One region of the Arthrobacter sp. BI5 genome, then DNA from elsewhere that is predicted to be linked to it. Evidence: riboswitches for the same ligand, from Rfam matches in the RefSeq annotation. Region 1 holds a riboswitch; the other holds the start of a gene.
The links. Region 1 has a riboswitch for cyclic di-AMP ahead of AC1MED_RS04170 (M23 family metallopeptidase). Riboswitches for the same ligand answer to the same signal wherever they lie in the genome.
Positions count from the first base shown of each region.

Region 2: it holds a riboswitch for cyclic di-AMP, as region 1 does, so the genes downstream of both, AC1MED_RS03285 (aggregation-promoting factor C-terminal-like domain-containing protein) here and AC1MED_RS04170 (M23 family metallopeptidase) in region 1, are expected to answer to the same signal.

Region 1 covers NZ_CM155264.1:875,159-882,955, reverse strand. The annotation lists gene AC1MED_RS04180 (HNH endonuclease) at 1-438, opposite strand, end outside; gene AC1MED_RS04175 (NlpC/P60 family protein) at 675-1,451, opposite strand; cyclic di-AMP (ydaO/yuaA leader) riboswitch at 1,716-1,874, opposite strand; gene AC1MED_RS04170 (M23 family metallopeptidase) at 2,022-2,840, opposite strand; cyclic di-AMP (ydaO/yuaA leader) riboswitch at 2,845-3,058, opposite strand; gene AC1MED_RS04165 (iron-dependent transcriptional repressor DtxR) at 3,210-3,902, opposite strand; gene serC (phosphoserine transaminase) at 4,232-5,362, shown strand; gene AC1MED_RS04155 (MFS transporter) at 5,390-6,745, opposite strand; gene AC1MED_RS04150 (DUF3027 domain-containing protein) at 6,788-7,423, opposite strand; gene AC1MED_RS04145 (cold shock domain-containing protein) at 7,433-7,797, opposite strand, start outside.
Region 2 covers NZ_CM155264.1:679,505-687,301, reverse strand. The annotation lists gene AC1MED_RS03290 (glycosyltransferase family 39 protein) at 1-1,820, shown strand, start outside; cyclic di-AMP (ydaO/yuaA leader) riboswitch at 2,119-2,301, shown strand; gene AC1MED_RS03285 (aggregation-promoting factor C-terminal-like domain-containing protein) at 2,300-3,052, shown strand; gene AC1MED_RS03280 (glyoxalase superfamily protein) at 3,168-3,545, opposite strand; gene upp (uracil phosphoribosyltransferase) at 3,638-4,273, opposite strand; gene AC1MED_RS03270 (phosphatase PAP2 family protein) at 4,286-5,101, opposite strand; gene AC1MED_RS03265 (nucleoside deaminase) at 5,200-5,703, shown strand; gene AC1MED_RS03260 (DNA glycosylase AlkZ-like family protein) at 5,760-7,001, opposite strand; gene AC1MED_RS03255 (glycosyltransferase) at 7,063-7,797, opposite strand, start outside.

The DNA.
Region 1 (7,797 bases):
GATCTGCCAGATGGTGCCCTTGGGCGGCCCGGGAACGAAACCGAGCTTCCAGCCCATCTCCGCCGGGGTGTGGTCTCCCTTGGCGTTGTTGCAGCGCAGGCACGCGGCCACAAGGTTCTCCCACGAGTCCGCGCCGCCGCGCGATTTGGGCTGTACATGGTCAATGGTGTGGGCAGCCTTGCCGCAGTAGGCGCAGCGGTGGCTGTCGCGGCGGAGCACTCCCCTGCGGCTGACAGCCGTCAGGGTGTTGTAGCGCGGCCGGATGTAGCGGTTCAGCAGGATCACCGACGGGCGGCCGAGGATGTCCTGCGGGCCCACCACCGGGTCGTCCCCTTCGGCCACCACGCTGGCCTTTCCGGTCAATACAAGGACCAGCGCCCGACGGAAGGTGACTACCGCCAGCGGTTCATATCCAGCATTCAGAACGAGAGTGCGCATCCGCATACCTCTTCACGGCCGCACCCGCCAGGGGCACTAGGGCCGGCTGCCCTGTGCATGGTCGGGCTATGGATCGACACCACAAGAGTAAACACCCAAGGCCCGGATTGCCGAATTTTTCTGTGCCGCGTCTCCCCGCGCCGCAACGCGGCGGCCTGCGGCTTAACGGAAAGGACCCCTGCCGCAGGGGCAGGGGTCCTGTCACGACGCTTCGGGCTGACGCCCGGGGCTGGGTCCTAGCCGCCGACGCGGATGAAGACCGGGCCGGAGCCGACGTTGACGCTGTACAGCGCGGTGGTTCCACCGTTCCAGCCGCCGTGGACGGCCATGCCGTTGCCGACGTAAACGGCGATGTGGGCCATGCCCATGCCACCGTTCTGGTAGTAGGCGAGGTCGCCCGGCTGTGCCTCGGCAGCACTCACGGTGCGGCCCAGGGACAGGTAACCTGCCGGCCAGCCATGGTAGTTGACGCCGACGGCGGCCAGCGCGTTGGTAGCCAGCATGGTGCAGTCCTGCGAGACGCCGATCTGGGCGTACGCAGCGGCGGCGATCGAAGCGCCCATGCCGCTGACGGCGGCCGGAGCCTTGGTGGCCGCGGAGGCGGTGGTCGCGGTGCCGGTGGTGGCGGTGGAGCCCGCTGCCGGCGCGGTTGCGTCGGTGCTGGCTTCCTGGACCTGTACGACGGGCTTGGGAGCCTCGACGACGGGGCCCGGCGCGGTCTTGACCGCGGGCTTCTCGTAGGAGATCGCGATGGTGGAGGCCGCGGAAATCGTGGCCGGAGCGTTGGACTGTACTTCCATGGCGGAAGCGGACGTCGATTCGCGCTGAACGTTGGTCTCGGCAGCGTTGGCTGCGATACCGCTGGTCAGAACCAGGCCGGAGGCTGCAGCGATAACCGCGGCCTGGCGACCCATACCACCGGCGTTGTCGCCGACGGCCTTAGCAATGACAGCCAGCGAGTTGGTCTTGGTGACCTCCGCGCGGTGGCGTGCAATGTTTGCACGAGTAGTCATTTAGTTCTCTCTTTCGTGATCCTAAGTGTCCGCGCTGCATGCAGGCGGGACTGAGGACGCTCCGGCATCTTGGGGGTACGCCGGATCGCCCCGAAACGGGTTTCTTAGCGAAGGGTGTACTGCGAAGACGCGCCAAAAGCGGGAACTGCGTTGCGTGATCCAGCCCGGGCGCCGGCAAGGGCAGCGCAGAGCGTGGAATTTAGCGGGCTCAACTGAGCCTCGCCAGCGCGAAAACGCGCAGCATTGTGGCGTGAAGACACGAAAGTAGCCTCTCCCAATGCCTACGAGGTGAGCTGTCGGATTCGGATGGGAGTCACCCGGCCGCGCCGCTTCCTGGGAAGCTTTGCGACTTAACCCCAAGGTCTTCTTGCGAAGACCAAAATTGGTTCCCCCGCCCCTGCCAGACGATGTCATGCGAACGGACCTTGAGCGGTGGCAGAGTTAGGCAATCCACTCAAGAGCGCCAACTTCGGAGAAGTTGGCGTGCTTCATACGGTACAACAGTTGGGACTCAATGTCACATTCAGATCACGGCGTGTCACAGAAATGCGAGTCGTCCCTCGGGTCGGCTTAGAGCCAGCCCAGCGGATCAACGACTTCCCCGTTGACCATCACCTCGAAGTGGAGGTGGCAGCCGGTGGAGGCGCCGGTGGTTCCGCTCATCGCCACCACATCGCCGCGCGAGACCTGCTGGCCCACGTGGACGTTGGAGGACGACAAGTGGTTGTACGTGGTCTCCAGGCCGTTGCCATGGTCGATCACGACCCGGTTGCCGCCCCCGTAGGGGTGCCAGCCGGAAAAAGTCACGGTGCCGCTCGCGGCGGCGTGAACGGCGGTGCCGCACTGCGCGGCATAGTCCTGCCCGCGGTGGAATTCGCCCACGGCGCCCGTGATGGGGCTGACCCGGTAGCCGAACGGCGACGCGGTGACCATGGCGTCCAGCGGGGCGCCGAGGCTGCCGGCCGACGCCGCCCGGGTGATGGTGCCGACGGACTGGGCGCTCAGCAGCTGCTTGAGCTTGCTGTCCGGGTCGCCCTTGGTGGTGACCGCCGTGCGGTTGAAGTTGATTTCGGCGGCCGCTGCCTTGACCTCGGGCTGCGCCGCGGCGGAAACCGAGCCGGTCCTGGCGGCCTCGGTGGCCATCACGGGGCCGGTGGCCGGAACGGCGACGGTGAGGACCAGCCCGGTGGCCGCGAGGGCGATGCCGGCCTTCTGACCCACACCGCTGACGGCGGCGAAGTCGGTTACCTGGCGGAACGCGCTGCGCCGCCCGCGGCGCTCGTCGCGGTGCGCATCGCGCGGGCGCTCGGTGAGAACGACGGCGGCCGGGCGCGGCTCCGGAGCGGGACCGGTCGCACGACGGCGGCCCCTGACGGTCTGGGTGGTCAAGAAGGGTTCCTCTCTGGATAGCCTGCGAAGTTAGCTGTCGGATTCGGGTCAGAGAGATCAAAGACCCGGTCCGCCGGTGCAAGCATCCAGACACAAGGGCACCCTCAGCGGATCCCTCATAGTGTTTGCTTGCCGCTAGCGGACTTCACCCCAAGGCTGCTGAATCAGCAGCCGGTTGTGGTTCCCCCGCCTCTGCCAGAAGGTGACTCGCTGTGCTGATCCGCTGGCAGAGCTCGGCTTCGGATCAGATAACGCTTTAGTATCGGTGCTAGTCATCAACTATAGGGGATTAAGGCAAGCAGTAATAATTCCGTTATCTCGCATGTGCATAACTTCGCGGCGGCTCCGCGGACGCAGCGGTGACCGGAGTTACCCGAGCGTAACGAAGACGTGGGCGGCGACCTCGGGCGGCAGTTCGAGCGCACCTTCAATGTCCGGCACCCGCACCGAGATGTACTCCCCCACACGCTCCAGGGACACCCTGGCTCCGGGACGGATTCCGCCCTCGTCCAACTGGACCAGCAGCTCCGGCTCCACCTGGATCGGCTCGGCGAGCCGGTTCACGGTGATCCTGGAATCCGCGCCGTAGCCGGCCATCGCCTCGAGCAGGTTGACCACCCCGCCGCGTTCCGCCATCGGGAGCCCGCCGAGTTCGGCGAGGCCGGGGATCGGGTTCCCGTAGGGAGACACAGTCGGATGGTCCAGCATTTCGAAGATGCGGCGTTCGACCCGTTCGCTCATCACGTGCTCCCACCGGCACGCTTCCTCGTGGACGTACGCCCAGTCGAGTCCGATCACGTCGGCGAGCAGCCGCTCGGCCAGGCGGTGCTTGCGCATGACCTCGATGGCACGTTTCCGGCCCGTGTCGGTCAGTTCGAGGTGCCGGTCCCCGGAAACAACCACGAGTCCGTCCCGTTCCATCCGTCCGACGGTCTGGGAAACGGTGGGGCCGGAATGGCGGAGCCGTTCGGCGATGCGGGCGCGGAGGGCGACGATGTTCTCTTCTTCAAGTTCCAGGATGGTCCGAAGATACATCTCGGTGGTATCGATCAGATCCGTCATTCAGCTCAGCTCCTCGAGCGCCGTCCTTGCGTCATTCCCACCGTACAGCGTGCAGGATGCGCCCCGGCGAGATCCGCCGTACGTCACCGCACAGCCTAGCCTATTTTGAATTACTCCGGATAATCTGTCCGCAGCTCCGCGGACCCGCTCCCGGAGCCGGAACCGGATGCGCGTCCGGCGCGGCGGCGTCCGCCTCAATGACCGGACTATGACGGACGGTTTTCCCGCCCGGCCGTGGCCGTCGGGCAGAATATAGAGCGGGCCCAGCCGAATCCGGTGCGGGACCCGTCCGAGCCACGCCACGCACCCAGCCGACAATTGGAGCCACTGTGAGCGACACCAGCATCACGATCCCCGCGAACCTCCTTCCCAAGGACGGGCGGTTTGGCGCCGGGCCGTCGAAGGTCCGGCCGGAGCAGATGGAGGCCCTGTCCGCGGCGTCGGCAAAGCTGCTCGGCACCTCGCACCGCCAGGCGCCGGTGAAGAACCTGGTGGGGTCGGTCCGGACCGGCCTGAGTGACTTCTTCCGCGCCCCCGACGGCTACGAGGTCATCCTTGGCGTCGGCGGTTCCACGGCGTTCTGGGACATTGCCAGCTTCGGCCTGGTGGAGAACAAGGCCCAGCACCTTTCCTTCGGCGAATTCGGCTCAAAGTTCGCCGCGGCGACCAACAAGGCACCGTTCCTCGCCGAATCCTCGATCATCAAGTCCGAGCCCGGCACCCGCCCCGAGGCGCAGGCCGAGGCCGGCGTCGACGCCTACGCCTGGCCGCAGAATGAGACCTCCACCGGAGTCGCCGCGCCGGTGAAGCGCGTGCCCGGTGCCGACGCAGGTTCCCTCGTCCTGGTGGACGCCACCTCCGCGGCTGGCGGCCTGGACGTGGACGTCGCCGAGTCCGACGTCTACTACTTTGCGCCGCAGAAAAACTTCGCCTCCGACGGCGGCCTGTGGCTGGGGCTGTTCTCCCCGGCGGCGCTGGAGCGCGCCGCCCGGATTAAAGCCGGCGGCCGCTGGATTCCGGACTTCCTGGACCTGCAGACGGCGATCGACAATTCGCGGCTGAACCAGACCTACAACACTCCGGCGCTGGCCACCCTGGTGACCTTGGACGCGCAGGTGCAGTGGCTCAACGCCAACGGCGGCCTCGACTTCGCCGCCGCGCGGACCGCAGACTCGGCAGGCCGCATCTACCGCTGGGCCGAGGCTTCCTCTTACGCGACCCCCTTCGTGGCCAGGGCCGAGGACCGGTCCAATGTAATTGCCACGATCGACTTCGACGACTCGATCGATGCCGCAGCCATCGCCAAGGTCCTGCGCGCCAACGGCGTGGTGGACACCGAGCCGTACCGCAAGCTGGGCCGGAACCAGCTGCGCATCGCCACCTTCGTGGCGATCGAACCCGACGACGTCTCCGCGCTGCTCGAGTGCATCGACTTCGTCGTCGGCGAGCTCAAGAAGTAGCGCCGGCGCCGTCCCGGCCGGGGCGGGTCAGCGGCCGACGGCGTCGTCCGGGTTTTCCTCCCGGGCGGCGCCGTCCGGGTTTTCCGGCCGGTTTTCCTTCGGGTTATCCGCCCGTAAAGAATTGCCGGGGACGACGCGGAAGTAGCGCAAGCCCCGCGCCCGGCGGTTGAAAGCGATCCGCAACTGCTGCGCCCGGACGATCCAGACCATGCCGATCAGGGCAGCGATCACCCCGGCGGCCGCAGCAACACCCATCGACCAGCGCGCGCCGGCCACGTTCGCCACCCAGCCGACCAGCGGCGCGCCGATGGGGGTGCCGCCCATGAAGATCGCCATGTACAGGGCCATCACCCGGCCGCGCATCACCGGGTCCGTAGTGGTCTGGACGTAGCCGTTGGCACTCGTCATCATGGTGATCGCGAAGAGCCCTACCGGCACCAGCGCGACGCCGAACCAGAAGTAGTTCGGTGCCAGCGCGGCGAGGCCCGAGGTCAGGCCGAAGGCACCGGCCGCGCCGAAGATCACGCGCATCCGCGGCCGGCCCCGCCCGGCGGAGAGCAGCGCGCCGGCGACGGAACCGATCGCCATGATCGAGTTCATCAGGCCGAAGGCGCCGGCATCCAGGCCGAACTCGGTGCCGACCATGGCGGCGATGAAGAGAACGAAGTTCAATCCCAGGGTGCCCACGATGAACACGGCCACCAGCACCACAACGATGTCGGGGCGGTACCGCACGTAGCGCAGGCCCTCGCGGATCCTGCCCTTTCCGGCCGGGGCCCGCGGCAGCTGCCGGAGCGAGGCGGCGGGGATTTTGGCCAGGCTCAGCAGCAGCGCCAGGAAGGTGACGGTGTTGACCAGGAAGACCCAGCCGGGACCGATGGCGACGGTGAGCATCCCGGCGACGGCGGGGCCGATCATCCGGGCCACGTTGAAGGAGGCGCTGTTGAGGGCGACGGCGTTGGGCAGGTAGTCGTCGCGGACCAGTTCGGAGACGAAGGTCTGGCGCACGGGCGCATCGAGGGCGGACACGACGCCCAGCAGCAGGGCGAAGATGTAGACGTGCCAGAGCTGCGCGGCGCCGGACAGCACCAGCAGGCCCAGTGCCGCGCTGAGCAGCGCCATCGCGGACTGCGTCAGGACCAGCAACTGTTTGCGGTTGAAGCGGTCGGCCACCAGCCCGGCCACGGGGGCGAGGAATAGCTGCGGGCCCAGCTGCAGGGCCATCGTGACACCCATGGCGCCGGCGTCCTGCGCGGTCAGGTGGTCAAAGACCAGCCAGTCCTGGGCGGTGCGCTGCATCCAGGTCCCGATATTGGAGACGAGGGCCCCGATGAACCAGATCCGGTAGTTCAGGATGTGCAGCGATTTGAAGGTGGACCTCATGTCCCGACCCTCCGCCGCATTCCCCCGAACAGTTCCAAACCGCTAGTTGGCCTCGGCGGCGGACTCGGCCTGCCCGGACTCGCTGGCGGCGTCAACCACAGCGGGCTCTTCCGGGGCGTCGCTGCCGGCGTCGTCGGCGGACTCTTCCGGGGCGTCGTCGTCGGCGTCGGCGGCGTCGGCGGACTCTTCCGGGGCGTCGTCGTCGGCGGCGTGCCCTTCCGGCGCGGCAACAGCCGCAGGGGCGTCGGCGGCCTCATCCTGCTGCGCGTCCTCCGGACGCACCCGCTCGGCCCACGGCACCCACTCCGGGGCCAGGATGGACTCGTCGGAGGGCAGCAGGCCCAGCTCATCCACCGTCACGGTCTTGGAGCGCGAATTGCGCGTCAGCACCGCGTACCACTGCCAGCCGCCGTAACCGGGCAGCTTGGACTCAAAAAGGTGCGTGACCAGGCGGTCGCCCTCGCTCTTGGCGGCCAGGTGCCGGCCGATCTGTTCCGCCGGGGCGATGCCCTCCACCGCGGCACGGGCGACGTCGACCGAGGCTGCCAGGAAGGCGTCCGGCTTGCCGACGCGCCAGACGGGCACGCCATAGCGCGGCTTGGATCCTGCTTTGGCGCCGGCGGCCTTGGCGGCCGCACCGGCCGCCGCGGCGGCGTTCTGTTCAGGTTCCGGAGTCATCGCAGAGCCTTACGCGTCCAGCTCGTCGGCGACCTTACGAAGCGCGACGGCGATGGCCTTGGCCTTGTTGCCCTCCGGGTACTTCCCCGCGGACAGTGTTCCGGAGAGGTTGTCCAGCACGCTGACGAGGTCCTGCACCAGCGGTGCGAGGTCCTTCGCGCTGGGACGCTTGGCCTTCGCGATCGACGGGGTCTTGTCCAGCACCCGCAGGCCCAGGGCCTGGGCTCCCTTGCGGCCGTCGGCCACACCGAACTCCACCCGGGTTCCGGCCTTGAGTTCCGTTACGCCCTCGGGCAGCGCCGACTTGGGCAGGAAGACCTCCTGGCCGTCTTCGCCTGCGAGGAATCCGAAGCCTTTTTCCTTGTCATACCACT
Region 2 (7,797 bases), 200 kb from region 1:
CCACCGGCTACGCCAACTCCTTCTACGCCGCGGCGATCCAGGCCGGCACCAAGGACTGGACCGCGCTGCTCTTCGGCTCGCTCGACGCCGGCAACGCCATCACGGTGGACAAGCCGCCGGCCGCGCTCTGGATCCCGGCCCTTGCCGGGCGGATCTTCGGCTTCTCGGCGCTGAGCATGCTCATTCCCCAGGCGCTGATGGGGGTGGCCGCCGTCGGGCTTCTGTACCTGACGGTCAAACGGGTGTCCGGTCCGGCGGCTGGCCTGCTGGCCGGCGGCGCCCTGGCGCTGACGCCGGTGGCCGCCCTGATGTTCCGGTTCAACAACCCGGACGCCCTGCTCACCCTGTGCCTGGTGCTGGCCGCCTACCTCACCACCCGGGCCATCGAGAAGGCTGGCTGGAAGTGGCTGGCCGCCGCCGGCGCCGTGATCGGCCTGGCCTTCCTGGCCAAGATGCTGCAGGGTTTCCTGATTGTGCCCGGACTGACCCTGGCCTACCTGTGGGCGGCGCCCGCCACCCTGGGCCGGCGGCTCCTGCACCTGCTCGCCGCCGCGGCGGGGATCGCCGTCGTGGCCGGAAGCTACCTTGCACTGTTCCAGCTGACGCCCGCCTCCACCCGGCCCTATATGGCGGGATCGGAGACCAACAGTTTCCTGGAACTCACGTTCGGCTATAACGGGCTGGGCCGGATCACCGGATCCGGCGGCGGGATGCCCGGCGGCGGCTTGGGTGGTAACGCCGGCGGGCCGGGCGGCAGCGGCAACGTGGGCTTCGGCGGCGCGGCCGGGATCACCCGGATGTTCGGCGCCAGCTTCGGCGGCGAGGTGTCCTGGCTGCTGCCCGCGGCCCTGATCCTGCTGGCCGCCGGGTTGTGGTTCACCCGCCGCCAGGCCCGGACCTCGGCCACCCGCGCGGCGCTGTTGCTCTGGGGCGGCTGGCTGCTGGTCACTGCCGGCATCTTCAGCTTCATGAGCGGCACCGTGCACCCGTACTATGCCGTGGCGCTGGCACCGGCCATCGCGGCGTTGGTTGGCATCGGTTCCGTGGAACTGTGGCGGGGCCGTTCCTACTGGCCGGCGCGGATGGTGCTGGCCGTGACGGTGCTGGCCACCTCGGCGTGGTCCGCCGTGCTCCTTGGCCGCGACCCCGCCTGGCTGCCAGGGCTCCGGGTGATCGCCGTGGTCCTGGGCGTCCTGGCCGCCGCGGCGCTGCTGCTCCGGGTGGACAGCCTGGCGGCGCTCCCGGCCCGGTTCCGCAAGGCTGCCACGGCCGGCGTCGTGGTCCTCTCACTGCTGGCGGGCGGCCTGGGCACCACGGCCTGGACGCTGGCGACGGCGGCCCAGCCGCACTCCGGGTCGATCCCGACGTCGGGGCCCACCGCCTCCGCGATGGGCGGCGGCTTCGGGGCGGCCGGCAGGCCGGAGGGCGACGGCGGAAGCGCCGGCACCAGCGGTGCGGGCGCCGACGCCCCCGGCGGACCCGGCGGGGAAACGTCTTCGGCGGAGCTGACCGCCCTGCTGAAGTCCTCCGGCGCCAAGTGGTCCGCGATTGTCTCCGGCGCCACCCAGGCCGCCAGCCTGGAACTCGCCACCGGCACCAGCGTGATCGCGCTGGGCGGCTGGAACGGCGGTGACCCCTACCCCACGCTCGCGCAGTTCCAGGCGATGGTGGGCCGCGGCGAAATCGGCTACTTCATCTCCGGCGGTATGGGCGGAATGGGCGGGGGCCGCGGCGGCAACTCCGAGGTCGCCAACTGGGTCGCGGCCAACTATCAGGCGCAGACCGTCGGCAACACCACCGTCTACAAGCTGGGGGCCTAGCCGCCGTGAAGGACACCCTGAACCTCCGCACCGGACCGACGCCGCACCGTCCCCGCTCGCGGACTAGGCAGGCCGCTGGGCGGCGCACGCGTTAGCCCCGCCGTTTCGACGGTTCCCCGCGCACCCGATGCTTCCCATCAGCTGGTGGGCAGGGAACCGTCGAAACGGGCCTGCCCGCCGCGGACCTGAAAGCAAGACGCCACTCCGCGGCAGCCATGTGCCGTTACCTAAATGTGACATCTGAGTGGAAGTCCGGTACCGTTTTAGGGTGCGGTCATCGATCTAGCCGCATATCCGGGCTGACGCCAAACTCTGCCGCTTCCCGGATTCCCATGGACCAGGCAGAGACGGGGAACCCAGAGTTCCCGGGCATTCTGCATCCATGCACCCTTGGGGTTAAGCCGCCACGTCGAGATTCCGTGCGGCCGGATTTCGCATCCGAACCCGACAGCTAACTCCGTAGGCGTTGAGAGGCGAACATGACTGAATTCAAGGTACCCGCACGCCCAGAAGGCGCTAAACGCACGTCCGACGCCGAGAGCGCGCGCCACCGCGCCGAGCCGGCGAAGCGCGTTTCGGCCCTGTCCCGCGCCGGGCTCAGGACCAACGGCAAACGCGCCGCCGTCGTAGTGTCCGCTTTTGCGGTCCTGCTGGGGGCAGGCGCGGCGGGCCAGGCGTCCGGCACGGCCGCGCACACCGCCGACGCGGCCAAGGACACGGCAGCGTCCCTGCAGACCCTGGACTTTGAACGCGTCGGCAGTAACGCTCCTGCATCCCCCGCCGCCGCGAACGTGGAGGCCCAGGCGGCCAAGGTCGCGCCCGCCAAGGCGAAAGCCCCGGCCAAACCAGCTGCCAAGGCCCCGGCAGCGAAGGCCAAGCCCGTAAAAGCCCCGGCGCCCGCTCCGGCGAAGCCGGTGGCCGTCGACGATCCCGCCGGCGCGCAGGCCTATGCCGCCGCCCAGCTGCCCGCGCACGGCTGGGCAGCGAGCGAGATGCAGTGCCTGCTGAAGCTGTGGACCAAGGAATCCGACTGGAAGACCACGGCCACGAACCCCAGCAGCGGCGCCTACGGCGTGGTGCAGTCCCTGCCGGCCGAGAAGATGGCCAGCGCCGGCGCAGATTACCGGACCAACTACCGGACCCAGATCAACTGGGGCCTGCAGTACGTGCAGGACCGCTACGGTTCGCCGTGCGGCGCCCTGAACTTCCACTACGCGAACAACTGGTACTAAGCCACACGCACCGCGGGCCTTGCGCCCGGCTGGAGGAGGCCCCGGATCCACAGGATCCGGGGCCTCACGTGCGCCTGCCGCCGCGCGGCCCGCGGAATACGGGGCCAGTGGACGGCTAGCCGCCTGAACGGCTGGGGATGTATTGCACCGCCCATTTGTTGCCATCCGGATCGGCGAAGTAGACGAAATGCCCCCAGTCCTGAACGTCGATGTCGCTGACGTCGACACCGTTGTCCTTGAGCTGCCGGTGCGCCGCCTGGATGTCGTTGACCACCAATTGCAGGCTGGGGGCGGTGCCGGGCGGGGCATCGTTGAGGCCCTCGCCGATCGCGATAGAGCAACCGGAACCCGGCGGCGTCAGCTGGACGAAGCGGATGTTCTCCGCGGGGCGTTCGTCGTAGTCGGCGTTGAAACCGACCTTGTTCACATAGAAGTCCTTGGCCCGGTCCACATCCGAGACGGGGACAAACACCAGTTCAAGTTTCCAGTCCATGGGCACAGGCTAGTCCCGGACGCGTGCCGCCGGAACCCTTGACCGCAGGACCTGTTAACCGCACCTCGAGGGGCGGCACTGAACCCCGGTTGCTAGACCGCGATGCCGTACAGGCGGTCTCCGGCGTCGCCCAGGCCGGGCACAATGTAGGACTTCTCGTTCAGCTTTTCGTCGATGGAGGCCAGGACAATGGTCACGTTGGCGTCCGAGAGCTCTTCTTCCAGCTTGGCCAGGCCCTCCGGGGCGGCCAGCAGGCAGATGCAGGTGACGTCCGAGGCGCCGCGCTTGAAGAGGAACTTGATCGCCTCGCGGAGCGTGCCGCCGGTGGCCAGCATGGGGTCCAGGACGAAGATCTGGCGGTCCGTCAGGTCCTCGGGCAGGCGCTCGGCGTAGGTGATGATGTCCAGCGTCTCTTCGTCGCGGGCCATGCCCAGGAAGCCCACCTCGGCGGTGGGGACCAGCTTGGTCATGCCTTCCAGCATGCCGAGCCCGGCGCGCAGGATCGGGACCACCAGCGGGGTGGGCTTGGTGAACGCGGTGCCGATGGTGGTGCTGACCGGCGTCTCGATGGTCACCGGTTCGGTGCGGACGTCCCGCGTAGCCTCATAGGCGAGGAGCGTGACGAGCTCCTCGGTCAGCTGGCGGAAGACCGGGGACGGGGTGTTCTTGTCCCGCAGAACGGTGAGCTTATGGGCGACCAGCGGGTGGTCCACAACGAGAGTGCGCATGGGTCAAAACTATCACCCGGACGCTGAGGACCGTCCCCCGGAGCCGGGGGTATCGGCGTCGGCGGCGGCACCAGCGGCGGCGTCGTCCGGGGCGGGGTCGCGCAGGTGCGCCTCGTTGTCGAACGTCGGCGCGGGGCCGGTGTGCTCCCGGTGCCGCAGCACATGGAACAGCCGGTGGGCCAGGATCACGATCCCCACCCAGCCCAGTCCCAGCGCCCAGCCGAAGATCACATCGGTCATCCAGTGGTGGCCCAGAAAGACGCGGCTCATGCCCATCAGGAAGATGAACACCGCGCCGGCCGTGATGAAAGCCACGCGGGCCACGGTTCGCTGCACCTGCAGGCAGGCAAGGTAGACCACCAGCCCGATCACCACCGTGGTGTTCAGCGTGTGGCCGCTGGGGAACGACGGCGAATCCTCGTAGGGCGGCACCGCGTCGGCGTGGTCGGGGCGGGTCCGGCCGATCAGCTTCTTGCCGACGGTGGTCGCGGTGATGGAAGCGGCGGCGGCGCCCCCGATCAGGATCAGCGGCCGCCAGGTCCGGGAGACCCAGATCAGCCATGCCGTCAGGATGCTGGCCAGGATCGGCATGCCGATCCCGCCGCCAATATTGGTGAAGCCGGTGACGAACGCGTCCAGGCCAGGGCTGCGCAGCTGTTGCATGAACGACAGCGTCGGCTTGTCCAGGCTGGCCAGGCCGGCGTCGTCCACGACGTCGTCGTAGACTTCCGCGCTTGTCAGCGCCAGGGCGACGACGACGACGCCGCCGATCAGCATCGTGATCCACAGCGCGGCGTACGGGACCACCCACCTGCCCCAGCGCCGCATCAGCCAGCTCTCAGTCTTGGTGCTCAATGCCGTCTCCCGACTTCCCGGTGCACCGGCCAGGTGCACAGCTTGCTTAGTGTCGAAACTATCATTGAGCCATGACTACCCCCGAGCCCCGCCATGCCGAATGGATGGGCCTGGCCCTGGCCGAGGCTCGCCGGGCGCTGGCTACCGCGGACGTGCCGATCGGCGCCGTCGTGATCGGGCCGGACGGTTCGGTGCTGGGCGCCGGCCGCAATGAACGGGAGGCGCTCGGGGACCCGACGGCGCACGCCGAGATGGTGGCGATCCGGGAGGCCGCGGCCCGGCTGCGTTCGCGCCGCGCCCTGGCGGGCCTGCACGACGACGGCTGGCGGCTGGAGGACTGCACCCTGGTGGTGACGCTGGAGCCGTGCGCCATGTGCGCCGGCGCCGTGGTGCTGGCCCGGATTCCGCGGGTGGTCTTTGGCGCCTGGGACGAGAAGGCCGGGGCTGCCGGCTCCGTCTTCGACATTCTCCGCGAGCGCCGGCTCAACCATTGGGTGGAGGTCTACGCCGGGGTCCGGGAGCAGGAGTGCGGCTCGTTGCTGCGGGATTTCTTCGCCGGCCACCGCGGGGCCTGATACTCCCGTTCGGACGGCGCCGCACGTAATGCGTCACGTGTAGCGCACCGGCCCGGCTACCGCTCGGCGGTGGCCGTGGTGGACGCCCGCAGCGCGTCGATCCGCTTCTGCCGTGACGCCGGTGAGTCGAGGCTGAAGGCGCGGAAATCGCCCAGGTTCTCCCTGATCCAGGCCTCCACCTCGGCGATCCGCTGAGTCACCGCCGCGGTCGGTGTGCCAAACACCCAGGCGGCGATCTCCTCCCGGCCCGGATCGTACTGCCACAACCCGATGATCCGGCCGCGGTCCATAATCGGATGGTCCGGCAGGTCGGCCTGCAGCGCCAGCGAACCCAGCGCCTTCTTGTCCTGGTCCTCCGCGGCCAGCAGCTCCGCCGCGTTCCGGCGCAGCAGCACCAGGGAATCGGTTCCGGCGAGCAGCTGGATTTGCTCCTCCCCCGGTTCCTCGAAGGCGGCGAGGCGTTCGACGTCGTCGGGCAGTACCCAGAGCGGGTCTTCGCCGGCGGCAGTGGGGACCTGGACGGCGCCGACGGCGGCGAGCGCGGCCTTGCTCTGCGCCACCGTGAAGCCGGTGAACCACTGCGACTGCTTGAAGGTGGCTCCTCCGGTCCAGCCGAGGTACCGCCGGACCAGCTCGTCGCGAACTTCATCGTCACTGAGCATGCTGGGCTGCAGCCCCCACGGCTCGTAGGCGTAGCGTTGCTGGTCCAGCCGGCCATTGGCGGGGACGCGGCGGATCCGCCCGTCCGCCTGCAGGATGCCCAGCGCGGTGGGCAGCGTGGTGGTGGCACCCTTTTTCTTGCCCTCCTCGCCGAGGTTGCGCACCGAGTCGCCGAGTTCGTCCTTGAGTTGCCGAGGGTCCAGCGGCACTCCCGCTTCGGCGAGGGCATGCAGCACCTGTTCCTCCAGCAGCGCAATTTCTCCGCGATCCACCCCGAGCCGGCCGGCGACCTTGAAGCTTGCCTCGGCGGCGTCCCGTCCCAGCCGCAGCGCCCAGGCGAAGTCGTCGGCGCCCAGCACGTAGGTGCAGCCGCGCGCCGCCGGGAGTTCCAGGATCCGGTGCGCCAGGACGTCCCGGTCCACCTGCGCGCGCCGGATGCCGGCCCGGGCGAAGAGCGTCAGGTACGGGTTGGCGCCGCCCACGGACCGCGCCCAGCCGGCCCGGGCAAACACCTGTTCCGCCGTGCACCCGGCCAGCGAGCCGTCCAGGCCCTGCCGGTGCCACGACCACGCCCGGAGCCGTTCGGGGGTGAGGCTCTCCGCGGGCGGCAGTTGCACGGTCATGGGCTCGGTGGTCATGGGGTCATTCTGCACCAGCTTCCCCGGCGGCGGTATCGATCCCGGGGTCCATTTTCCGCCGCTATTCCGTGGGGCGCGCGCCAAGGACGGCCAGCACGGCCCGCGCCGTGGCGTCCCAGCCGGGTAGGTGATCCCTTGCGGCCCGGGCGGCGGCCCGCCATTGGGCGCGGAGTTCCGGGTCGGTAAGCCAGCGGCGGAGCAGCGCTGCCAGCGGCGCGGGGTCCGCGTTGAGTTCGACGGCGGCGCCCGGCAGCGCCGTTGCTTCGGCTGCGGGGGTCCCGGCGGCGGCGAGGGCCGTGACCGCGGCGTCTGCGCCCGGGGTGCCGGCGGCGAGGGCCTCGACGGCACCCGTGCCTTGCCGGACGATCACCGAAATACCGCGGGCCAGGGATTCGGTGACCACCAGCCCGTAGGTCTCGGCCCGGGAAATCAGCAGGCTGAGGTCGGCGGCAGCCCACTGGGCCTCCAGTGCGCTTCCGCGCAGCTCGCCGGGCAGGCGGACCCGTCTGCTCAGGCCGAGGCGTTCCGTTTCCTGCCGGAGCAGGGTGGCGTAGGCGGGATCTGCGGTGTCCGAACCGGCGAGGGATGCCGTCCAGGGAAGGTCGGTGAGCTGCGAGAGGGCGCGGAGCAGCAGCAGCTGGTCCTTGTTGGGCAGCAGCGCGGCCAGTGCGAGGAGGTGCGGTGGCTCGGAACCGGCCGCGGACGGTGCCGGCTCGGACCCGGGGAGCGCCACGCTGATTCGGGGCAAGCCGGGCGACCCGTGCCGCTCCCGCAGGGCCGCCGCGGCGGAAGTGCT